DNA from 2 places in the Peptococcus niger genome. Region 2 is predicted to be linked to the other one. Evidence: a T-box and tRNA genes for the amino acid it is inferred to sense, from the RefSeq annotation. Region 2 holds a T-box; the other holds one or more tRNA genes.

Region 1 (3,417 bases), 100 kb from region 2:
ATGATGGATTAAGGGATGGTCAAAAATATGTGTAAATCCCATGCTGACCTCCTTAAACGTAAAGAGGGAAGCGGTCGGTCAGGTCTTTAACCAGGCGCGCGGCTGCTTCGGCATCTTTGTCAATAAGGGCGAGTTTCATAATATCGGCAATTTCCACCATTTCGGCTTCGCCCATGCCGCGGGTGGTCACCGCCGGTGTACCGATGCGCAAGCCGCTGGTAACGGTGGGCTTTTCTGTATCAAAAGGAATACCGTTTTTATTGGTCGTTACGCCCAGGTTGTCCAGAATTTCCTCCGCTTCTTTGCCGGTCATCCCGATGGCTTTTGTATCCATGAGGATTAGGTGGTTATCGGTGCCACCGGAAACCAGACGGAAACCGCGGTCCACCAGAGCCTCTGCCAAGGTTTTAGCGTTTGTCACCACCTGCTGCATATAGGTTTTGTAGTCCGGCTTCAAGGCTTCGCCAAAGGCGGCTGCCTTACCGGCAATGACATGCATCAGGGGGCCACCTTGGAGGCCGGGGAATACGGCTTTATCAATGGCTTTGGCCAAGTCCGCTTTACAGAGGATCAGGCCACCGCGAGGTCCGCGAAGTGTTTTATGGGTGGTAGAAGTGACCACGTCTGCATAGGGCACCGGGCTTTGGTGCAGACCGCAGGCCACCAGGCCGGCAATATGGGCCATATCCACCATAAATAGGGCGCCCACTTCCTTGGCCACGCGACCGATGCGTTCAAAATCAATTTCACGGGGATAGGCAGAAGCACCGGCCACAATCAGTTTTGGCTTGACCTCTTTGGCAACCTTTTCCAAGGCGTCATAGTCAATGGTCTCAGTTTCTTTATCCACACCGTAATCGGCGAAATTAAAATACGTTCCGCTGATGTTCACCGGACTGCCGTGGGTCAGGTGACCGCCGTGGGCTAAATTCATGCCCAGCACCTGGTCGCCCGGTTTAAGGAGGGCAAAATAAACAGCTAAGTTGGCATTGGCACCGCTGTGGGGCTGAACATTGGCATGTTCAGCGCCGAAGAGTTCTTTCAAGCGCTCACGGGCCAGGTCCTCGACCACATCTATGTGTTCGCAGCCGCCGTAGTAGCGTTTGCCAGGGTAGCCTTCAGCGTATTTATTGGTAAGAACGGAGCCTTGGGAGGCCATAACGGCACGGCTGGTGAAATTTTCGGAAGCGATGAGTTCAATTTTATTGCGTTGGCGATTTTCTTCTGCATCAATGGCATCTGCCAAAGCCGGATCTGTTGGACGAACGTATTGATCAATATAATCCATTCATATTCCCTCTTTCATCATGATGGCAAATCGTGTAAACTAGTTACATTATAGCGAAAGCCGGGATGGCATTCAACACTCTATCGAAAGGCGGCTGTTTGATTATATCTACAGCTGATGATACTTGTAGAATTAGCCGCAAGTGACGTCAACCAGCTTATTATAGCAGTCAGTTGATGATGACTAGGTTTATAAATTACAATCTCTCTTTAATTGATGTAGTAGTAATTTTTGCTTGCAAATTGTAAAAACCTTTGCTATACTGAGTCGTGCGCCGACATAGCTCAATTGGTAGAGCAGCTGATTTGTAATCAGCAGGTTGCGGGTTCGAGTCCCATTGTCGGCTTGGTGCTGATGTGGCTCAGTTGGTAGAGCAGCTGATTCGTAATCAGCAGGTCGCCGGTTCAAGTCCGGCCATCAGCTTGCGGCCTCAGATGATGAGGCCAATTTTTATGAAATTTATTAAACTTGTTGGACTTATACAAACAGTGGTCAACCAGTCAATTTATCAAATGGCGTTGACTTATTTTTGCAAGAGAGGCGATTTAATTATTTATAAATAACACTTGACGGCATGTTATTCCTGAGGCATAATATTCAAATGAGGATATACCGTAATCATTATTTAAATACCGCGACCGCATAAAACAAATGGAGGTTGTCGGATAAAAATTTTTAGGGGGAATCAAAATGACCAATGAATCTATTTATGAAACCAAACAGGCGCTGGTGCATGAAATCTTAAAGACCAGACGTGAACGAAATATGACTCAAAAGAACATTGAAGCGGCTTGCGGTGTCAAACAGCCGGTCATTGCACGGATGGAACGTGGCTTGACGGACCCGCAGCTGACCACCATTTTAAAAGTATTAGCACCCTTGGGGAAAACATTGGCCATTGTACCTCTGGATGTTGACGAAGACTAATAACATCATTTGCATCGCGGACGCTGCTGTCCGCGGTTTTTTTTTGCTAATATTATGGGCATTCATTGACGAAAAGCCCTTGTCCATTGTGTTTAGGGCCTTAATCGCTTACAATATATAAGTGGGAAAAGTTCATCTGACAGGAGGGACAAGATGGCAAAATCAAAATGGACCTATATGTGTCAAAACTGTGGCTATGAGTCCCCTCAGTGGTTGGGCAAATGCCCGGATTGCGGTGAATGGAACACCATGGTGGAACAGGTGCAGGAACCGGTGGCTCCAGCCTCTGCTAAGGCGGCCGTTTTGACGCCGCCGAAACAAGGCAAAAATCTTGCTGGTGGTCAGGCAGAGTTGCTATCGGCCATTGACAGCCGTCAGCTGAAGCGCATTCCGACCGGGTCCAGTGAATTAGACCGCGTCTTAGGCGGTGGACTGGTGCCGGGGGCTTTGATTTTATTGGCCGGAGACCCAGGCATCGGAAAATCCACCTTAACCATGCAGATGATGGCCACTGTCAAGCTGTCGGCCCCGGTCTTGTACGTTTCCGGTGAAGAATCACAGGGGCAGATTAAATCTCGCGCCAATCGTCTGGGGGCGGACGGCGATAAAATTTATCTTTTAACAGCCAACCAAATGGATGTGATTGAGCGTCATATTGATCAGCTCAAGCCTGGGTTAATCGTTTTGGATTCGGTGCAGACCGTTTACGATCCGGAACTCACTTCTGCACCCGGATCGGTGAGCCAACTGCGACAGGTGGCTGCCCGCAGTATGGGCTGGGCAAAGGGGCGTGGCATTCCGACGGTGCTCATCGGTCACGTGACCAAGGAAGGCAGTGTGGCCGGCCCGCGCGTTATGGAGCACATGGTGGATGCAGTCCTATATTTTGAAGGGGATCGCCATTCTCAATATCGGATTTTGCGAGCCTTTAAAAATAGGTTTGGCGCCAGTCATGAAATCGGACTTTTTGATATGACCCGGACCGGCTTACAGGAGGTGCCCAATCCGTCAGCTGCTTTTTTGTCGGAACGGCCACAAAATGCTGCCGGATCTGCGGTGACCGCCACCATGGAAGGCAACCGACCGATTTTATTAGAAGTACAGGCGCTGGTGGCCACATCGGTTTTCGGTTATCCACAGCGCAAAACGACCGGGGTGGACCATGCACGGGCCTTAATGCTGATGGCGGTTTTAGAAAAACG
Region 2 (3,417 bases):
TGCTCAATCCTTCAAGGCGGCAGATGTTCGGGTATGGGATAGCCGCACCGCAACAATAGGGCTTGGCTTTTTAACCCAGCTGTTGGCTGAGCGGGTTGAAGCCGGTGCCACGCCTGAGGCCTGTGATGCCTTTCTGGAAGAAGCCATACAAAAATTAAAAATTTATTTTTTACTGGATTCCTTGGATAATCTGGAAAAAGGCGGGCGTATCGGTAAAGCCGGGTACTTGGTCGGGTCCATTTTAAATATTAAACCCATCCTAATTTTGTCCGATGGCGTTATTTCAGTCCACAAAAAAATGCGTGGCAGTAATAAAGATCGGGTGATTAAAGAATTAACCGATGCTGTGATGGCAGATATTGACCCGAGCAAACCGGTTTATATTGTGGCCGGATATAACAATGACCTGCAATCGGCAGAGCAGTTTATTCATGCATTACAAAAGCGCTTGCCGGCTGCAGATCCGGATTATCTTGAACTGGGCGCTGTAGTGACCACTCATATTGGGCTGGGCGCTTACGGTGCGGGATTCTTTCAAACGGAAAGGTAGGGGTATTATGGATCGCTTAGAAGCTCAGATGAAACAAATGAAAAAACTGCAAAAACGTGGTAAAAAACAGGCTGCTCGTTTAAACAAGTTGGCACGTCAGCAAATGAAGGAACTTGATTTTTCTGCGTCGCTCGATAAATTATCCAGCGACATGCTGCCAAAAGTAAAAAAACTTCCGTTTTCAACACGGTGCAAAAACCATTGTCGCCAATTTGGCATTCTAGCTATCTTTTTGGCCATTGCCAGCGGTTTGGCTTTCTTAGGCTACCAGATTCGCCGCTCTAAACAAGAACGCCAAAATTTGCCCTATGACAGTCGTTTTGAATTAATTGACGGCCTTGATGATGACGCTGCGCATGACTTTGATTTTGGCAAGGCCAGTTTGGAAGAACTGGAAGAGGCCCTCTTACAAGTGGAAAATCGGTTGGGGGCTGTTAACGACAGCTTGAATACTTCAGAAAAATGAGCATAAGACCCGCTGGATTCAGCGGGTTTTTTGTATCCGCACTTGTAAAGGCATTGAGCGTGATAGGATTTCTTATTATTTGTGGCCATTCCAACCGGGTGGGATCTTGTAAAAAAATTTGACAAATCAGCCTACCCGTGGTAAAGTATCATAGTCAGCGACACATGCGGTTGTGGCGGAATAGGCATACGCGCACGTTTGAGGGGCGTGTGGGGAGACCCGTGCGAGTTCAAGTCTCGCCAACCGCATCAGCACTCCAAAAGAGGGGTGCTTTTTTATTACTTGGTTTTACTTGACGCTCTTCAGGGTAAATGATAAACTGTATCTATATTTTTAAAGCGTTGATGAGGACGCTGGCAATGACGTCATTTCAGAGAGTGCAGGGGTGCTGGAACTGCATATGGCGGTTTGCTGATGGCGACCACCTCTGAGCTGTCCCGGGATGACCGGGGCCGGTCCCCTCCGTTACAGGGTTTAAAGTGGGCTGAACATCAGCCAAGTTGGGTGGAACCACGGGAGATACACGCGCTCGTCCCTTTAAGGGATGGGCGTGTTTTTTATTGATCAAATAGGAGGAGTATCATGCGTATACAATTACCGGATGGACATCATTTGGATTTTGATGATGCTGTAACAGGTTTGGAATTGGCGAAAAAAATCTCAAACGGTCTGGCAAAAAAAGCCTTGGCGGTGAAAGTCAACGGTCAGGTTCAAGATCTGGACATGCCCTTGAAGGACGGCGATGCCGTTGAAGTGTTGACCTTTGATGACCCGGAAGGTGCGGAAGCCTTCCATCATACGTCTTCTCACGTATTGGCCCAAGCCTTGCAAAATCTTTACCCGGGGACCAAGCTTGCCATCGGGCCGGCCATTGAAAATGGCTTTTACTACGATGTTGACAGCGATCATCAATTTACCCCGGAAGATATCTCAAAAATTGAAGATGAAATGCGCCGGGTGATTAAGAAAAACGCCAAGTTGGTCAAAAAAACCTTGCCGCGCGACGAGGCCATTAAGCTCTTCCAAGCAAAAGATGAACCCTACAAGGTGGAACTCATTGAAGATCTGCCGGAAGGTGAAGAAATCAGTATTTATGAAATGGGCGACTTTGTCGATCTTTGCGCCGGCCCGCATATTCCACGGACAGGGTTGATTAAAGCGCTTAAAATTATGAGCCTTGCCGGTGCCTATTGGCGTGGTGACGAACGCAACAAAATGCTCCAACGGATTTATGGTACCAGTTTCCCGAAACAGGAAGCGTTAGACGATCACTTGTTCCGTCTTGAAGAGGCCAAGCGTCGCGACCATCGCCGGTTGGGTAAAGAACTGGACTTGTTCTCATTTGTGGATGAGGCCCCGGGCTTTCCTATTTTTCATGCGAAGGGTGTTATCTTGCGCAATGAATTGGAAAAATTTTGGCGCGAACTGCATGAAGCGGATGGCTACGGTGAAATTCGTACACCGCTTATTATGAGCCGTGCCCTTTGGGAACGCAGTGGTCACTGGGATCACTACAAAGACAACATGTACTTTACGGAAATTGATGAACAACCCTATGCAATTAAACCGATGAACTGTCCGGGCAGTATTCTTTTGTATAATGAGACCATGCACAGCTATAGAGACCTGCCCATTCGTTGGGGTGAGCTGGGCCTGGTTCACCGGCACGAATTGTCCGGCGCCTTGCACGGGTTAATGCGGGTGCGGGCCTTTACACAAGATGATGGGCATGTTTTTATGCGCGAAGATCAGATAGAAGAAGAACTCATTGGCGTTATGCGACTGGTCAATAATATCTACAAACCCTTTGGTTTTGAGTATTCGGTCGAGCTCTCAACCCGTCCTGAAAATTCGATGGGGTCTGAAGAATTATGGGAGCAGGCCACAGATGGTTTGCGCAATGCTCTTGAAAAAGTCGGTTTGGACTATAAAGTAAACCCCGGAGATGGCGCTTTCTATGGGCCGAAGATCGACTATCACCTGAAAGATTCCATTGGGCGGACCTGGCAGTGCGGCACCATCCAGCTGGACTTCCAACTGCCTGAGAAATTTGATATGACCTATATTGGTGAAGACGGTGAAAAACATCGTCCGGTCATGGTGCACAGAGCCATTATGGGCAGCTTGGAGCGCTTTATTGGCATTTTGGTGGAACACTATGCAGGCGCATTTCCGACCTGGCTGGCGCCGGTTCAGGTACGTGTTCTCCCGATTACCGACGACCAAAAAGCCTATGCGGATGACATTCAAGCTAAGATGCGTGCGAAAGGCATTCGCTGTGAAGTGGACCATCGTAACGAAAAAGTCGGCTATAAGATCCGTGAAGCAACGGTACAAAAAATACCCTACATGCTCGTTGTCGGTGCTAAAGAAGCTGCCGATGGAAACGTATCACTGCGGA

The links. The T-box of region 2 lies ahead of thrS (threonine--tRNA ligase). A T-box ahead of a tRNA ligase gene usually reads a tRNA of that ligase, here a tRNA-Thr.
Region 1: it has a tRNA-Thr gene. The T-box ahead of thrS (threonine--tRNA ligase) is inferred to sense a tRNA for this amino acid. The anticodon was not compared.

The regions. Positions count from the first base shown of each region.
Region 1 covers NZ_FNAF01000004.1:49,307-52,723, forward strand. The annotation lists gene upp (uracil phosphoribosyltransferase) at 1-42, opposite strand, end outside; gene BLQ16_RS04280 (serine hydroxymethyltransferase) at 53-1,288, opposite strand; tRNA gene BLQ16_RS04285 (tRNA-Thr) at 1,562-1,634, shown strand; tRNA gene BLQ16_RS04290 (tRNA-Thr) at 1,639-1,711, shown strand; gene BLQ16_RS04295 (helix-turn-helix domain-containing protein) at 1,979-2,215, shown strand; gene radA (DNA repair protein RadA) at 2,369-3,417, shown strand, end outside.
Region 2 covers NZ_FNAF01000004.1:150,103-153,519, forward strand. The annotation lists gene BLQ16_RS04775 (DegV family protein) at 1-550, shown strand, start outside; gene BLQ16_RS04780 (hypothetical protein) at 558-1,016, shown strand; tRNA gene BLQ16_RS04785 (tRNA-Leu) at 1,183-1,264, shown strand; T-box leader at 1,349-1,556, shown strand; gene thrS (threonine--tRNA ligase) at 1,596-3,417, shown strand, end outside.